2 regions of the Labrenzia sp. THAF187b genome follow, and region 2 is predicted to be linked to the other one. Evidence: predicted binding sites of a transcription regulator. Region 2 holds the regulator's gene; the other holds the start of a gene.
What was found. The regulator LexA, encoded in region 2, represses DNA repair genes until DNA is damaged. The targets are predictions, from matches to a motif close to TGTTCNNNNTGTGTTCNG.
Positions count from the first base shown of each region.

Region 1: a site for LexA is predicted at 2,613-2,630, ahead of FIV03_RS20895 (single-stranded DNA-binding protein). Genes of this name have one in related genera too.

Region 1 is NZ_CP045344.1:4,527,931-4,537,107, reverse strand. Features, by position in the region: gene uvrA (excinuclease ABC subunit UvrA) at 1-2,304, opposite strand, end outside; gene FIV03_RS20895 (single-stranded DNA-binding protein) at 2,889-3,440, shown strand; gene FIV03_RS20890 (hypothetical protein) at 3,502-3,978, opposite strand; gene FIV03_RS20885 (L,D-transpeptidase family protein) at 4,509-6,398, shown strand; gene FIV03_RS20880 (zinc ABC transporter substrate-binding protein) at 6,479-7,624, opposite strand; gene FIV03_RS20875 (PaaX family transcriptional regulator C-terminal domain-containing protein) at 7,796-8,656, shown strand; gene paaA (1,2-phenylacetyl-CoA epoxidase subunit PaaA) at 8,786-9,177, shown strand, end outside.
Region 2 is NZ_CP045344.1:4,252,748-4,261,924, forward strand. Features, by position in the region: gene gltX (glutamate--tRNA ligase) at 1-1,024, opposite strand, end outside; gene FIV03_RS19605 (ComEC/Rec2 family competence protein) at 1,405-3,564, shown strand; gene lexA (transcriptional repressor LexA) at 3,569-4,279, opposite strand; gene FIV03_RS19615 (hypothetical protein) at 4,401-5,204, opposite strand; gene FIV03_RS19620 (acyl-CoA synthetase) at 5,297-6,877, opposite strand; gene FIV03_RS19625 (alpha/beta hydrolase) at 7,031-7,840, shown strand; gene fumC (class II fumarate hydratase) at 7,862-9,177, shown strand, end outside.

The DNA of each region.
Region 1 (9,177 bases), 280 kb from region 2:
CTGACAGGCTTCGCAGCGGCCTCCCTTGACGTTGAAAGAGAACCGACCGGGCTGATAGCCTCTGGCCTTGGCTTCAGGCATGCCGGCGAACCATTCACGGATCGGGGTAAAGGCACCGGTGTAGGTCGCCGGGTTGGATCTGGGTGTCCGGCCGATCGGTGACTGATCGATGTCGATCACCTTGTCGAGCACTTCCAGGCCTTCGATGCGATCGTGCGGGGCAGGGTTGTCCCGCGCGCCATTGAGGCGACGAGCCGCAGCCTTGTAGAGCGTATCGATCAGGAACGTGGACTTGCCGCCACCCGACACACCGGTGACACAGGTAAATGTGCTGAGCGGCACGTCAACGTCAATGTCCTTCAGATTGTTGCCGCGGGCGCCGCGAACGGAGATCTTCCGCTTCTTGTTGATTTTTCTGCGCTCGTCGTTGCGCGAAACCATCATGGAGCCAGACAGGTACTGCCCCGTCAACGAATTGGGATTGGCCATGATTTCGGAGGGAGTGCCCTTGGCGACGATCTGCCCGCCATGGACACCCGCTCCTGGTCCGACGTCGACAACGTAATCGGCAGTCAGCACCGCGTCTTCGTCATGCTCGACCACGATCACCGTATTGCCGAGGTCGCGCAGGTGTTTCAGCGTTTCCAGAAGACGGGCGTTGTCGCGCTGATGAAGGCCGATGGACGGCTCATCCAGTACATAAAGAACTCCGGTCAGCCCCGAGCCGATCTGCGAGGCGAGGCGGATACGCTGGCTTTCGCCGCCTGACAGTGTTCCGGAAGACCGGGACAAGGTGAGATATTCAAGGCCAACGTCATTCAGGAACTTCAGCCGCTCGCGAATTTCCTTCAGGATGCGGCCTGCGATTTCGCTCTGTTTGTCGTTTAGTTGCTCCGGCAGGGCTTCAAACCAGAGACTTGCATCGCGAATGGAATGTTCGGTGATCTGACCGATATGCCTGCCGGCGATCTTGACGGCAAGCGCTTCCGGCTTCAGACGGAACCCGCTGCAAGCCGGGCAGGCATGATCGGATTGAAACCTTGCCAGTTCCTCGCGAACCCAGGTGGATTCCGTCTCGCGCCAGCGCCGTTCGATATTGCCGATTACACCTTCAAAGGTCTTCTCTGTCCGGTAGCTGCGGACGCCGTCATCATAGACGAATTCAATCTTCGCATTGCCGGTTCCATGAAGGATTGCCTCGCGCACTTCCGAAGGAAGATCCTTCCAGGGCGTTGCCATGGAAACCTTGAAATGACTGCAGAGTGCTTCCAGCGTCTGGGCATAATAAGGTGAAGTCGATCCTGTCTTCGCCCAGGGCAGGACAGCTCCTTCGCGCAGGGAAAGCGAGTGGTCAGGAACAACCAGGTCCTCCTCGAAGGCGAGTGTCGTTCCAAGGCCGTCACAAGTGGGGCAGGCACCGAAAGGATTGTTGAACGAGAAAAGGCGCGGCTCGATCTCCGGAATGGTGAAGCCTGATACCGGGCAGGCAAATTTTTCGGAAAAGATCAGCCGTTCCGGGTTGCCGTTCTCGTCGGTCTTGTCGGCAAATTCGGCAATTGCAATGCCATCAGCAAGTTTCAGCGCCGTTTCCAGTGAATCGGCAAGCCGACCGGAGATATCGTCACGCACGACGATACGGTCTACGACGACGTCGATATCGTGCTTGAATTTCTTGTCGAGGGCAGGGGCCTCGGAAATCTCATGGAATGTTCCGTCGATCTTGACGCGCTGGAAACCCTTTTTCATCAGCTCGGCAAGTTCCTTGCGGTACTCGCCCTTGCGGCCGCGAACCATCGGCGCGAGCAGGTAGAGTCGGGCACCTTCTTCCAGCTCCAGAATACGATCGACCATCTGGCTGACGGTCTGGCTTTCGATCGGCAGGCCAGTGGCTGGGGAATAGGGAACGCCGACACGCGCAAACAAAAGGCGCATGTAATCGTAGATTTCCGTAACCGTTCCGACCGTGGAGCGCGGATTGCGGGACGTGGTCTTCTGTTCGATGGAGATTGCCGGCGACAGTCCGTCGATCTGGTCGACGTCCGGTTTCTGCATCATTTCCAGGAACTGACGTGCGTAGGCGGACAGGCTTTCCACGTACCGCCGCTGTCCTTCTGCATATATGGTGTCGAAGGCGAGTGACGACTTGCCTGAGCCAGACAGGCCGGTCATGACAATCAACTTGTCGCGGGGCAGGTCCAGGTCGACGCCCTTGAGGTTATGCTCGCGTGCGCCACGGATGCTGATGACCCGTGTTGGGTCCGCCTTCCAGGCTACTTCCGACTGCGATCCCTTGGCTGTCTTCATTGTCGTTCTTCCTGACCGCATGCGTCGCCCAAAGCCGATTGTTGCTCGCGCATACGCTAAGATGGTCCATTGCCGATGATGTCTGTTTGCCCCGATATAGCAGTTTCGGGCGGAGCTTCCAGTGAGGCATTTTCAATATCGTGCCTGAGGCACTTGTCGATGCGATGCCTGATTGAATCGCTTTTACAGAAATGATAAGAACAAAACAAGTACATTAACGATTGCCGCGTCAGGAGCCGAGCAGAAATAGGTGACCGAAACCTCGCAGTTCATGAGATAATGTCCTGACAGAAAAATCGGGGCTTGATTGGAACAAAAGTGGAGCAAATTGTAACTTGGCGCAATCAAGGATTGTGTCTGTCGACTTTGCTCGAATTTTAGGCGGATGAACCAGGCGGCAGTTTGTGAGCTGCCTTGTGGAAAATGAGTGAAGCCTGGCGAAAATAGCGGCGAAGCTGTTGGCGTGCCGTTAGGGTTCTGGTTTCTAGCAGCAAAGCTTGCAACGTTGACCGTTTATCGACACGTGCCGGAGAAGCACACGAACATCGTCGGCGGGGTCAACGAAAAACAAACAGGAGTTCAGTATGGCGGGCAGCGTCAACAAAGTAATTTTGGTCGGCAATCTGGGAGCAGACCCGGAAATCCGCCGTACGCAGGATGGCCGCCCGATCGCCAATCTCCGGATTGCGACGTCGGAATCCTGGCGCGACCGAAACACCGGTGAGCGCCGAGAAAAGACGGAGTGGCACCGTGTCGTGATCTTCAACGACGGTCTTTGCAAAGTTGCGGAGCAATACCTGCGCAAGGGATCAAAGGTTTATCTCGAAGGCCAGCTTCAGACCCGCAAATGGCAGGATCAGTCCGGTCAGGACCGGTACTCCACCGAGATCGTGCTGCAGGGCTTCAACTCCAACCTGACCATGCTTGACGGCCGCGGCGAAGGTGGCGGTGCATCCGGCGGTCTTCCCGATTACGGCAATGACTCACAAGGCGGCGGAGGTGGCTTCGGCGGCGGTGGTTCCGGTTCCGGTGGGAATTTCGGTGGTGGCTACGGCGGCGGATCCAGCAGCGGTGGCGGTTACGGCGGTCCGTCCGGCGGCGGTGGCGGCCCCATGGACGACGAAATTCCGTTCTGATCTTTTTCTGCCCTACCGGGTGCGGTCCCATGCTTTGGGGCCGCGCACCAGGGTATGTTGATCAACCGCCGACGTTTGGGTCGTAAGGCGTGCTCGGGTCATCGACGCCGTCGTAATATTCCTTCGCACTGCCGAGACCGCAGTGATAGACGGCTTCTTCTGCGCGTGTGTCGCCACCCGTAATCGGGGCGCCGTTGTGATGCGCGAATTCATGAATGATGGTGGCCAGCACCATCCACCTGCCCATTTTAAAAGCCCGGTCACCAACCGCGATTTCCCCGGAAGGAACGTGGATTTCCCCATGTAGCGGTGAAATGGTCGGTCCGTAATTCACCCAAATCGAGCTGTCGCTGATCATGTCCGACAAGCTTCGCCCCTTGGGCAGCGTCCGGAAATAGGCATTACATCCCGGGTTGTTCTTGACCATCTTGAAAAGCTTGTTTCTGGCCCATTTCAGCTTTGAATACTGGGAAGAGTTGAAACTTGTGTATTTCCAGATCGGTGACGAATGGTCACCAACATTGAATTGAAACGGCATTTGGCTCTCCGGTAATGTCTCACGTACTCGTGAAGCCGTAGATACCCCTTTGACGAAGTAGGCGGCGTGATGCCAATCACGCCAGGTTGTTTTTCCAAACGGCTGCAGTTCTGCCGTTTCTGGCACCGTGATGGTGGGCAGTTGTACTGTCAGCAACGAGGCATAATCGTCACAGTCGACTGATTTCAAACCTGTGTAAGACGGCGCCCCTTAACCATCTGATGAACCCTGTTATAGTATCAAACGGTTTACGGGCGCAGTTTCCGGGAATCGGGTCGCGGGACCGGATGCTCGGTAACTGCGTTGCCATATCACGCTCGGATGAAGAACATCCTCGGCGGATATGCCGAACAGCCTTCGATCCTTGCAGGGAAGCAATAAAACCCTGGTGACTTGGGCAAGGCGTCAGGTTCGAAAAGATTTAAAATAAGCGGGTTTAGACAATGCGAGCGAATGCAATGGCACTGAGCGAATGTACCAGGAAAAAACCGAAACGTTCTGTCCTGGGGACGTCCCTCAGGGCTGGCTTGATGGCAACGGTGCTTTTTTCCGGTTTTAACTTGGTCTCGGTTGAGCCTGCTTCCGCGCAGGGGTTGTTCCAGCGTCTGTTCAATCCGGAAGCGCATCGCCGGCAGCAGGAGCGTGAGCGCCAGCAGGATCTTCGCAAGAAGGTTGTTACCGCAAAGGTCTCTGCGCCGCGCTACCTCAATTACACGGCCGACAGCTGGAAGAAGGTTTCGCTGGCTGAACTGTCGGAGATCAAGTCCGCCGAGGTGAAGCCTGATGTCCAGCCCGTTGAATCGACGGATGCCCCGAGCACCGAAAGCGATAGCCTGCCACAGGCTCCGGTCGTTCTGACCGCATTCGACACGGCACGTCCTGCATTGAAAGACATGTCGCTCACCGTCCTTCCGGAAGTGGGTTCTGCAGTCATTTCATTCTATCGTGAGCATCCCGATTTCGTCTGGGTGAAAGACGGTAAGCCGACAGAAAAGGCTATCGCGGTCCGCAGCAGTCTCGCTGAAACAGGCAAATTTGCGCTGAACCCGGAAGACTATGTCGTCGATCTTCCCGTTACTGAAGGTCTTGAAGGAGAGGCACTCGATGCCGCCACGATGCGGTTCGAGATGGAGATGAGTGCAGCCGTTCTGACATATGTTCTGGATTCCAGGCGCGGACGTGTCGATCCGAACCGGATTTCAGAATATCACGATCTTCCGAGGCATGAAGTCGATCTCGTTGCAGCCCTGGAAGGCTTCAAGGCAGCGGCCAATGCCGAAACAGCAGTTGGCAAAGCGCAGCCTCAGAGTGAACATTTCCGCAAGCTGACCGAAGAGTTGGCCCGCTTGCGAGCAGAAGATGAAGACGCCGACCAGATCGTCATCGCGCCCGGCACTTTCCTGAAGGCTGGCAAATCCAGCCCGGAAATGAAGAACATCGTCGCCGCGATCGCCAAGAACGGCTCAGAGGAACTCAAGACGGCTCATGGAGAGACGCTGACTGCCTATGATGGCGCTGAACTTTATTCTCCGGAACTCGTTGAGCTGGTGAAGGCTTTCCAGAAGGAAGCCAAGCTCACGCCGGATGGTATCATCGGCAAGAATACCATCAATGCGATGGTCGGCGAAACCAACGCAGCGAAGATCGCCAAGGTCGAACTGGCAATGGAGCGCAGCCGCTGGCTTCCCGAAGAGCTCGGCGAACGCAAGGTTTTCATCAATCAGGCTGCCTTCACCGCGACCTATACCGCGCCTGACGAAGCGCCATTGAGCATGCGGGTGGTTGTCGGCAAGAAATCCAATCAGACCAACTTCTTCTACGACAAGATCGAAATCGTTGAATACAATCCCTATTGGGGTGTGCCGTATTCGATCATTGTCAATGAAATGCTGCCGAAACTGGCAAACGACCCGAGCTATCTCGACCGCGCCGGTTATGAGGTAACGACACCAGGCGGCCGGCAGGTTTCGTCTTCTGCAGTCGACTGGTACGCGGTTGCTTCCAAACAGCAATCGGTCAACGTCCGCCAGTACCCGGGTAGCTCGAACGCGCTTGGCGAAGTCAAGATCCTGTTCCCGAACAGGCATCACATCTACATGCACGATACGCCGTCAAAGAACCTCTTCAACAAGGATATGCGCGCATACAGCCATGGCTGCATCCGTCTGCAGGATCCGAAGGCCATGGCCGCTGCGGTTCTCGGCAAATCCAAGGATTACGTGAGCTCGCGTATTTCGGGCGGTCAGAACCAGCAAGAACAGGTGACCGGTGATATTCCGGTTTATGTGTCCTACTTCACGGCGTGGCCTGAGCTGGACGGGACGGTTGCATTCTATACCGACGTCTACGACAGGGACATGCATCTGTTGAAAGCCATCGAGAAAACCGAAGCAGAACGGGAAAAAGTCAGAACCTCCTGATCTGGCATTACAGAACAAAAAAAGCCGCCGAAGGGGTGACCTCCGGCGGCTTTTTTGTTTGCCCTCTCGAAGAGGCAATATCAGGAGGCGCCGCCGAGGCATTCCTTCAGAGAGCTTGAAAGCCCCTTCAGAAGTTGCGGATAAAGGTCCGGGCCATTTTCAAGATCGGTGCCCAGCGGGTCAAGCGTACCTGACCGTGCGCTGCTGCCTTCCAGAACAACCGAAACCAGCTTTGCGTCAAATTGCGGTTCCTGAAAAACGCAGCTTACGCCGAGGTCCTTGATCTTGCCCTGGATTTCCTGAATTCGGTCTGCACTCGCCAGAGCTTCCGGAGAAACGGTAACCGATCCGCTGGCCTCGATTTCATAGTGATGTTCGAAATGATGATAGGCATCGTGGAAGACGATGAACTTTTTGTCTGCAAACGGAGCCAGTTCAGCGGAAATGTCCTGATCGAGTGACGCGATCCGCTTGGAAAACGCCGCTGCATTCTTCTTGTAGGTTTCGGCATTGGCAGGATCCTGTTTCGCCAGGGTATCTGCCATGATTTTTGCGATCTCGATGCCGTTTTCCGGGTTCAGCCAGATATGCGGATCGACAGCCTCATGTGCCGCGTGCTGATGCTCTGCGTCGTGGTCGTGACCCGAGTGGTCATGGGCCTCGGCGTGGCTGTCGTCGTCATCATGTTCGTGGCCGGCATGTTCATGTTCGCCTTCTTCGTGATCATGTTCGCCGCCAGCGTGTTCGTGGTCATCTTCTTCTGCATGATCATGCGCATGCTCTTCGCCACTGTGCCCATCGTCATGATCGTGATCATGGGCGTCGAAGCTGGCACCTTCGCGAATGTCGAGTTGATGAATTCCAGACGCATCGATCAGTTCGACCGTTACAGCATTCTTGGCCATGGTTTCGATCGGCTTCTTCAGCGAGGGAGCCAGTTCTGGCCCAACCCAGAACACCACATCGGCTCCCTGTAGTAGAAATGCCTGCGACGGTTTCAGCGCATAGCCATGAGGAGAGGAGGCGCCGTCGACAAGAACATAGGGCGTCCCGACACCTTCCATAACAGCCGACGCGATGGAATGGATCGGTTTGATGGACGTGACGACACTTGGGGCGTCGGCGTGCGCATTCGCTGTCAGGGTCACAAGTGCTGCTGCTGCGGGAGCCGTCAGATTGAGTGACATGCAGGCGCTGTTCTTGATGGCGGAGAAGGTGAGGGGCATAGGAGGGCCTTCAGGATGATGTAATTTTATAACGTGTTATTTTATAACGTTCAAAAATCGGGTTTTCAAGTCCACTTTCGCCGGAATGTTGTCGAGAGCATCCGTGAACATCTTGGTTTGCAGCCGCCGTACAGATAAGCTTTAGAAAAATGCTGACGGATCAGAAGCTTCATGCACACCGGAACCGAAATACTTGCTGACAGTTTCCTGCGGCCCTTTCCGCCCAAGGCTGCGCAGCTGATCGTGACCATCTACGGCGATATCGTTGAACCGCGTGGCGGCGTGCTGTGGATGGGAGACTTGATCAGCCTTTGCGCCGGCTTCAGTGTTAATGAATCGCTTGTCAGGACCGCGGTGTCTCGCCTGGTTTCAAAAGGCCAGTTGAAAGGTGAGAGGGAAGGCAGGCGAAGCTTTTACGCTCTGACGCCGGATGCCCGGGAGGAATATCACCTGGCGGCAGACTTGTTCTATGGCCCTGAGGATCCGGATTGTGGCTGGCTGTTGACCCGTTGTACGGAAGCAGCGGATCAGGCCGTTCTGATGCGGTTTGGTTTCGCGTCACTTGAGGGAAATGTCTACATCGGTGCCGACAGACCGGGACGCCCCGTCCTTGGTACTGCGTTTCGCGCATCGGCTTTGAACCTGAAATCAGGTGAACTGGAAAAAATAGCTGCTTCCTCATTCGGACTGGAGCTGCTGGCTCGGGACTACACAGGCTTCGTCTCGCACTTCAAACCCATGCAGAACCTGATCGCAGATGGTGTTGCGCCTCCGTCAGCACTGTTGTTCCGACTGGCATTGGTGCATGCCTATCGTGGCATTCGCCTGCGGGATCCCCGCCTGCCACGCTCGGTCCTGCCGGCAGACTGGGCCGGATATGAAGCGCGTTCGTTGTTCGCCGCGCTCTACGCTGGCCTTTCTCCTGCAGCCGACAGTTACATCGGTCGGAAACTGTTGAATCAGGACGGCCCACTGCCGGCCACTCCGGATGCGGTGCAGGAACGTATGCGGTCACTTTCCCTAACTCATTGAGGTCTAAGGTGTTTCACCAATTTTCTGAAGCAGGCGACAAAACATCACAAAAATAATTAATTTCATGCTTTTTCTGTGATGTGTTGTGAGGTATCCTTTTGGAAATTCAACATGACGAAAGGAGGCGTCATGTATGCCCAGATGGTAAAAACCGACTCGACCAAAGTTCTCTCTCTCGCGGAGATGACGGACGAGGAAAGAGCCTTTCAGGAACGCATTGACCGTGGTGAGAAAATCGAACCCACGGACTGGATGCCGGAAGGCTATCGCAAGACCCTGATCCGTCAGATCGGTCAGCATGCTCATTCGGAAATTGTCGGCCAGTTGCCGGAAGGCAATTGGATAACCCGTGCGCCTACACTCGAGCGCAAGGCAATCCTGCTCGCCAAGGTTCAGGATGAGGCAGGCCATGGCCTTTATCTCTACTGTGCGGCAGAAACCCTCGGCGTCAGCCGCGACGAGTTGATCGAGCTGCTCCACGCCGGCAAAATGAAATATTCCTCGATCTTCAATTACCCAAC
Region 2 (9,177 bases):
AGGCGAGAATCTGGTCGCCGCCTTCGGCATGTGCGAGATAGACCTTCCAATGGCCCAGCAATTCGCCGTCATCGGTCGCGCGCATGTAATGGCCATTGAGGTTCTCAAGTTTCTTGAAATCGAAACGCGCAGCCGACTGGCCGACAGCGTCGAAACCGAACCACTTGATCATGTCTTCGAGCGAAATGATTTCCTCGTCACCATGGCTCCAGCCGAGACGTGCCAGATAATTCCGCATGGCCTGCGGCAGATAGCCCATCTCGCGATAGGCTTCGGCGCCGGTCGCACCGTGACGTTTGGAAAGTTTTGCGCCGTCCGGCCCGTGAATGAGCGGAATATGCGCCATCGCCGGCACATCCCATCCCAGAGCCTTGAAGATGAGCGTCTGGCGGGCTGCATTCGTCAAGTGGTCGACGCCGCGGATGATGTGTGTGATGCCCATGTCGTGATCGTCCACCACAACGGCGTGCATGTAAGTCGGCGTCCCGTCGGAGCGCATCAGTACGAAGTCATCAAGGTCCTTGTTCGGGATCACGACACGACCCTGAACGAGATCGTCGACCACCGTCTCGCCTTCCTGAGGGGCCTTGATGCGGATGACCGGGTCAACTCCGGCCGGGGCTTCGGAGGCGTCTCGCTCGCGCCATGTTCCGTCATAGCGGGGCGGCTTGCCCTCGGCGCGGGCTTTCTCGCGCATGGCGTCGAGCTCTTCCGGGGTGCAATAGCAGCGATAGGCCGTGCCGTTGGCCAGCATTTCCTCGACCACTTCCTTGTGGCGCTCAACACGGGAGAACTGGGAGATCGGGTCTCCGTCCCAGTCGAGCCCAAGCCAGGACAGGCCGTCAATCAATGCGTCCACCGCTTCCTGCGTGGAGCGAGCCCGATCCGTATCTTCGATCCGCAGCAGCATCTTGCCGCCGTGATGACGTGCGAAGAGCCAGTTGAAGAGCGCGGTGCGGGCGCCGCCGATATGCAGGAACCCGGTCGGGGACGGGGCGAAGCGCGTGACGATGTTCTGTGCCATGGTGCTTTATGAAAGTCTCTGTCAGTATGACGGCGCGGAGCGCGCCGGATTGGTGGCGCGGTCTTAGCACAGGCTTTGGCGAGGCTAAATAGGGGCTCCGGCCATTTCTTGGACCAAAACGAGGAGCTGAAGTGACGTCACGGTCCGGTCCGCTCGATATTTCTGCCGGCCGGTCGAAAACGGCAACCCTTGATGTTGAGCGCGAGGATTTATCACCTGCCGTGCTCAAGCCTGAAATACGCGAGAAACGACGTTCAAGGCTAGCGGGCGCTGGTCACACTTATTCCGCTCACAATGCGTCAGCAGATCGTCTTTGGGATTCGCAAGGGCTGTTGTGGTGTGCCTTCGCGTTTGCCGCGGGAATTGGAGTTTACGTTTCGTTGCCCGAAGAACCTTCCTGGGTTCTGTTGGGATTTCTGGTCGTGCTGGTAAGCGCGGTTCTCTGGCGTGTGAAGCAGCGAGGCACGGTGGCGGTTTCCGTCGTTCTCCTCCTGGCATTCTTTGCCGGACTGGCAGCCTCCAGTCTTCGCACGGCATATGTTTCGGCGCCGCGCCTTGCCGAACAGATGAACACGGATCTTGTTGGTTACATAGAAGAGATTGACAGCGGGGCAGCCGGTCACCGGATCGTGCTGGCCGTATCCACGGTCAATGGGCGTCCTGTCGAGGAAGGCGAGTTCCCCGTTAAGGTGCGCTTGCGCGTTCCGGCAGGAAGCGACATTGAAGTGGGGCGCACCGTGAGCGTCAGTGCGCGGCTGTTTCCTCCTGCAGGTCCCGTCTTTCCAGGAGGATACGATTTTTCCTTCCGGGCCTTCTTTCAGCAGATTGGAGCGACGGGTTTCAGTTTCGGGTCCCCCGAGGTCATCGATACTGAGGACGTTGGAAATGAATTTCGCCCGGCCGTTGCCGTTTCCAAGCTTCGAATAGACCTCGCGGAGCGTATCAGGGGCAATCTTTCGGAAGGGCCGGAAACAGCACTGATCGTTGCTCTTCTGGTTGGAGACCGCAGCGGAATAACCGAAGAGCATGAAGAGATTTTGCGGGCCGCCGGACTGGCTCACATTCTTGCAATTTCCGGACTGCATATGGCGCTCTTTGCCGGCGGCGCCTATGGCGCGGTCTTACTGCTCTTTTCGTTGGTGCCTGTCCTGACGCTCAGGTGGCCGGTGCACAAATGGGCTGCACTTTCAGCTCTTGGTGCTGCAGTTATTTATCTGCTTCTGTCCGGTGGTGCAGTTGCGACGCAACGCTCGTTCCTGATGATTGCGATTGTCTTTGTCGGAATTCTGGTGGGGCGGCGCGGCCTGACCCTGCGAAGCGTGGCGTTGGCCGGCCTCGTGCTCTTGCTGATTGCTCCCGAGCGGTTGTTTTTTCCCGGCTTCCAGATGTCCTTCGCTGCCGTGATCTGCCTCGTCGCCGTTTATGACCTGTGGCGGCAGCGAGATCGTTCCCTGTCATCTGGTGAAAGAGTGTCCGGATGGGGCATGGCGACTTGTCTTTACCTAGGCAAGTGGGTTGCGGGGCTGTTCGTCACCGCATTGGTCGCAGGGCTGGCGACCGGCATCATAGGAGCTCATCACTTCAGCCGCATCGCGCCCTATGGCCTTGTCGGCAACTTGCTGGGAATGCCGGTGTTTTCACTTGTTGTGATGCCGATGGGAGTACTTGCATTCGTTCTGATGCCCTTCGGCCTTGCAGCTCTCCCTCTGGCTGTCATGTCTCTAGGCGTTTCACTTCTGTTGAAGGTTGCTTCCTTTACCGCAACCCTGGATGCCGGCAGCGGAACTTCCGGAAGGCTCGACGGGGCTGCTGCGTTGCTGTTGCTATCAGCATTATTTGCCGGATTGTTGGTGCCTGGCAGAAAGCGTGTGCTCGCCGGACTGCCTCTTGTCGCAGGAATATTGATTATACTCACCAGCCGGCCTCCGGATATCCAGATTGCCGCAAGCGGCTCTCGAATTGCTGCCCGCGATGAATCGGGAACTTTGCGCTACGCAGCAAGGGGGAGATCGTTTGCAAGTGATCTCTGGCTGCAGTCGGAAGGAGTGAGGAGTGATGCGATCTTGTCGCACAAGATGAAATCGCCTCAAAGAAATTGCGATGGGGACGGTTGTGTCATCAGGGCCTACGTCAATTCAGAGGACGCAGAACGATTGGACGGCAGGCGATCCTTTCTTGCAATCGCGCAGCCAAAGACATTTGAAGCGTTTCAGCTGGATTGCCGATATGCCGATTTGGTCGTGACCGATCTTGTCGCTCCGGAGAGCTGCGGTGTAGCCCTCGTCCTGGATCACGGAACGCGCACCGAACGTGGTGCCGCCTCCATCTGGCTATCGCCCGGTGATTTCAGCCAGGCCACAGATGCTACGAGCGGTGCCAGTGCACCGGGCCATCCGCCAAACGAAAATCTGAAAATCGAGAAACTGAAGTTTGCCATCCCTGATCCACCGCGCCCCTGGCATCAGCAGGGAACGGTAACAAGAGACAGCTTGCGCCAAGCCGAGCGCGCCTCGGTGGCCGAAGCGCGCGCAGAGGAGTGACTGGTCAATACTGACGAAACAGGGCAACGAGGCGGCCCTGAACACGAACGCGGCCGGGGCCGAAGATCCTGGTTTCATACGCCGGGTTGGCTGCTTCAAGAGCGATGGAAGCGCCTTTCTTGCGCAGCCGTTTCAAGGTGGCTTCTTCATCGTCCACAAGTGCGACAACGATGTCGCCACTGTCGGCGCTGTCGGTCCGGCGGATAAGAACGGTATCACCGTCCAGAATGCCGGCCTCAATCATGGAATCGCCACGAACCTCCAGCGCGTAGTGTTCGCCGCGACCAAGCAGGTCCTGCGGCACTGTGATGGAATGGCTGTGTGTTTGAATGGCCTCGATGGGGACGCCGGCTGCGATGCGGCCCATGACGGGGATTTCAGTAACACTGGACACCGGAACCGGTGCAGCTTTTTCCGGCTCCGGTTTGCCGAGTGAGCCTTCAATGACTTCAGGTGAGAAGCTGCCTCTTGGCCGTGGAGCGCCCAGGCCGGGTGCGATGGAGTCCGGAAGACGAACAACCTCCATGGCTCTGGCCCGGTTCGGCAGGCGTCGAATGAAGCCACGTTCTTCAAGCGCGGTGATCAGGCGGTGAATGCCGGACTTGGAGCGCAGGTCGAGCGCATCCTTCATTTCGTCGAAAGACGGCGGCACACCGGTTTCTTTCAGTCTTTCGTGAATGAACATGAGCAGTTCGTACTGCTTGCGCGTCAGCATGTAGGCGTCCCCTGACCGAGAAAACATCTGGTACAAATCAAGAACATGGTACCTGTTCTCATTGTGTTCTTCAAGGGTAAATGTTCTCTTACTGTTCTTGGCGTCGAACAACGTGCCGTATTCAATCCGTCTCCGATATCGGATTTAGGTCGTCCTTCGATCCGGTCATGATCAGCAGTTCACAGGTGATCAAAGTCGGCGCTCCACCAGAGGCAAGAATGCCCCGATGCAGTCCACCGTCGAGATCAACGGCGCGGATTGGGACGCAAAGCTCTTGATCCGGTTTCGCGCCAGCGTTTGCAGACAGGAGTATCTCCGAAATCAGACCTGTCATCGGCTGGGCATCGCGGAACGCTGCTCCGGCCAGACTGCCCAGTCCATAGACTTCGTAGGAGGGGGCTTTCAGCTCTTTTGCGAGTTCTTGGATGCTTTCCGTCAGGTCGGCAAACGGAGCGAGTGTGGTGATGAGCGCATTGTAGTCGGTTGTCCGTGACTGTTCGTCATCCTGTTGCACACGAAACAACGTAAATTCGGTTTCCGGATCCAGCGATGCCACGAACGCTGCGCCTTGCAGGCCGTACCCCTTGATGGCCCCCTGATGCGCAACCTTCAGCGTATGCGGCAGTAAGTGGCCAAGGTGCTCGACTTCTTCCTCGTGCCAATAAGCGTGTACATGAGCGAACCATTCACCATCTCGCATCCCGAGAATGGCAACTGCGGACTCCAGTGTTGCGCCTTTCGAGGAGTGCGTGTCGCTGTACCAGGCTGCATGTCGGTCATCGATTGCACAGGCAGGCATTACGAAGTCGAACGCTTCGAGCATAAGCCCGGAAAGATCGAGAACGGCGGAGCTCAGTCCCTGGTGCGTGGCGAAACGGCCCAGCGCCTCCAGCAAGGGAGTTTGCTCTGCCAGGGAGATTTCCAAAGGATTCGCCTGACATCTGGCAAGGGGGAGCCGATTGATGGCAGAAGGGCCGGGATGACGAATGTCGGACAGAGACCTGGGGGCGGGCCGTCTCACAACAGGCCTTTCTCGGTCAAATGCTCCCGCACCAGTTTCTTGGTGATCTTGCCATAGGCGCTTGTCGGCATTGCGGGAATGAAGAGATAACGTGCAGGCATCTTGTAGCGGGCGATCTTGCCATTCAGATAGTCGCTGAGTTCCTGTGGGTCGGGTGACTTGTCTGGGGCAGGGACACAAACGGCAAGGCCGACTTCACCCCATTGCCGGTCCGGAATGCCGAGAATTGCGACCTCGGAAATATCCGGATGTGTAAGCAGCACTTCCTCGACTTCCTTCGGGTAGACGTTGGAGCCGCCAGAAATGTACATGTCCGAAGCTCGGCCTGTCAGGAAGAGGTACCGCTGTTCATCCATGTGACCGATGTCTCCGGTGCGGAACCAGCCGTTCCGGAAAGACTTCTGGTTGGCGTCTTCGTCTTCCAGATAGCCGGCACAGACTGCCGAACCGATGACGCAGACTTCACCCGTTTCATTGGGGGGCAGATGATTGCCATCCTCGTCCTGAATCGAAACCTCTATACCAGTGCGCTCCGTACCGCATGTGCCGCTGCGTGTCTCAGGTCCATCCTCCAGAAAATGATCCTGTGGCCGTAGCACGGTGATGTTTCCGGTGACCTCGCCAAGTCCGTAGTATTGCACCAGAACGTGCCCCAATTTCTGGAGAGCCAGCTTCTGGTCCTCCCTGTACATGGGAGCCCCCGCATAAATGACATGACGAAGGCTCGAGTGATCGTGCTGATCGACAGCAGGGTCTTCCACCAGGCGTTTGACGATTGTGGGAACAGTGAAGAGATTGCTGACCTTGTGTTTTTCGATCAACTCGAATGCAGTCGAGGGATTGAAGCCGCCTCCGGGCAAAAGAACATGAGTGGAACCAACTGATAGCTGGGCAATCAGTTGCAACCCTGCGCCGTGCGACAATGGAGCTATGACCAGCGACGCATCGCGCTCCGTCGTCCCCGGCAACAGGTCTGCCATGTAGTTGACGCAAACGAATCCGATCTGCCCGTGACTGAGGACAACTGCCTTCGGGCGGCCAGTCGACCCTGAGGTGAAGAACAGCCAACAGGGATCGTTATAGTCCACTGCCTCGTTCGGCAGGACCTGTCCCTGGTAACGGGAGAGGAGATCCTCATAGCTTGTGCCAAAGTCGCTGGCTCCAATTGTAATGCATCCTGACAGCTGAACTCTGGCGTTTCGTATTGCTTCGGCCTGAGCACCAAAATCCGCGTCACACAGGAAAACCTTCGCCTTCGCTTTTTCCGCAGCATAGGCCGTTTCCCCCGGAGCCTGTCTGAAGTTGCAGGGAACCCAGATGGCTCCAAGACGAAATGCGGCCAACATGATCTCGATCATCTGGTGCGAGTTCTGGGCCTGGACCAGCAAGCCGTCGCCCTTGGAAACTCCGAATTCCGATTGGAGGCCCTTGGCAAGTGCGGAGACACGCGAATCGATTTGTGACCAGCTCAAGGTGACCCCATCCTGGACAACCGCGGGACCTGAGGGCCACCGGGCAGCGTTCCTGGACAGAAAATGCGCAAGATTTGCCACGCGATTGGAACAGCGCTCCACCATCTAAGTTTGCCTCCCGACTACTGGTTTTTTCAGACGTTAGGTTGATGGCTGTCCGTTTGACAAGTTGAGATTGGCATTCAGACCGTTCCGCTTTCTAGGTAAATCGTGCAAGGATGCCGCCAATTGGTTTCGACGTTTGCCTGAGGATTTCGAATGAGTGAGATGACGACTTTTGATTGGGACGATGCCTATTCAAATGCTGCCTATATTCCGGGCGCTGACGATTTCATCGTGCGCTGGGCGCAGGAAGCGGAGACCTTCCGGAAAAGCTGGGTCGAAAAGGATCTGGATGTCGTTTACGGCGAAGGAGATCGTCAGCGGTTCGATGTGTTTCGGCCGCAGAGGAAGTCCAAAGGGCTCGTCGTGTTCGTGCACGGGGGCTACTGGCTGAGATTCGATAAGAGTTCCTGGTCGCATTTTGCTAGCGGCTGCCTGGCAAGAGGTTGGACCGTATGCATGCCGTCGTACGATCTGGCTCCTGATGTGCGGATCGCAGATATTACGCGGCAAATCTCCGTTGCGATTACGAAGGCGGCTGCTCGCGTTGGTGGCCCGATCCGTCTTGCCGGGCATTCCGCCGGAGGGCATCTGGTCACACGCATGATTTGCGAAGACAGCCGGTTGCCGAAAGACGTTCTGGATCGAATCGAGCGTGTTGTTTCCATCAGCGGATTGCACGACCTTCGCCCGCTCAGAAACACGGTGATGAACAAGTCCTTCCAGATGAACGAAGACGATGCCATGGCCGAAAGTGCGGCATTGATGGTGCCCGCCGTCGACTGTCCGGTAGTCGCCTGGGTCGGCGGAGCGGAGCGCCCGGAGTTTCTAAGGCAATCGAAACTCCTTGCGGATGCCTGGCCAATGGCCACCTACAAGGAGGATCCGGGCCGCCATCATTTCGATGTCATAGACGGTTTGAAGGATCCCGATAGTGAACTGACGGAAACCTTGCTGGCCCCTTGAGCCACTCACGAGGAGGCGCATATGCGTACTGAAAGCGACAGCATCGGCGAAATAGACGTGCCGGAGGACAAATACTGGGGGGCACAGACACAGCGCTCCTTGAAGTATTTTTCCATCGGTAGCGACCTGATGCCGATAGAGCTTGTCCACGCTTATGGCATTTTGAAGAAGGCGGCGGCCCTTGCAAACGAAGAGCTGGGGTTGCTGGATGCAGATCTTGCGCGGTTGATTGTCCTGGCAGCCGACGAAGTTATTGATGGAAAACTTGACGACCATTTTCCGTTGCACGTCTGGATGACCGGCAGCGGAACACAAACCAACATGAACGTGAACGAAGTGATCTCCAATCGCGCCATTGCCCTTGCCGGTGGTGTGCTGGGGTCAAAGGATCCGGTTCATCCGAACGATCACGTGAACCTGTCCCAATCGTCCAATGACAGCTTTCCCGCAGCGATGCACATGGCCGCTGCACTCCAGGTGACACATCGCCTCTTGCCCGGCGTGCAGATGCTCCACAAGAGCCTGCAAGACAAGGCCGACGCCTGGGACGACATCATAAAGATCGGCAGAACGCATATGCAGGACGCCACGCCTTTGACGCTTGGTCAGGAGTTTTCCGGTTATGCGGAAATGCTGCGTCAGGACATTGAGCGCATCAGTTTTGCCCTTAAGGATGTCTATGGACTGGCGCTGGGCGGAACCGCAGTCGGGACGGGCATCAACGCTCATCCCCTTTTTGCGGAGTTGTCTGCCACCCGGATCGCGGAACTGACGGATTTGCCGTTCTATACGGCTCCGAACAAGTTTGCGGTTCAGGGGGCGCATGATGCTCTCGTCATGTTGAGCGGAGCCTTGAAGACGCTTTCAGTTTCCTTGTTCAAGATCGCAAACGACATCCGCCTCTTGTCCTGTGGACCTCGCTGCGGTTTCTTTGAGCTGAAAATTCCGGCAAACGAGCCCGGCTCTTCGATCATGCCAGGCAAGGTAAACCCGACGCAGTGCGAGGCACTGGCGATGGTTGCGGCACAGGTGATGGGCAATGACGTCGTCGTCGGGATAGGTGGCGCCAGTGGCTACCTGGAAATGAATGTCTACAAGCCGCTGATGATCAATGCGATCCTGCAGTCGGTAAAGATCATGGGCGACGGTTGCACCAACTTCTCCCTTTTCCTGGTGGAAGGCATGGAGCCGAACGAGAAGCGCATCAGGGAGTTTCTGGATCAATCCCTGATGCTGGTGACAGCGCTAAGTCCGGTGATCGGATATGACAAGGCCAGTCATGCCGCACACCATGCGTTCGAGCACGATCTGACCTTGAAGCAGGCGTGCCTTGACCT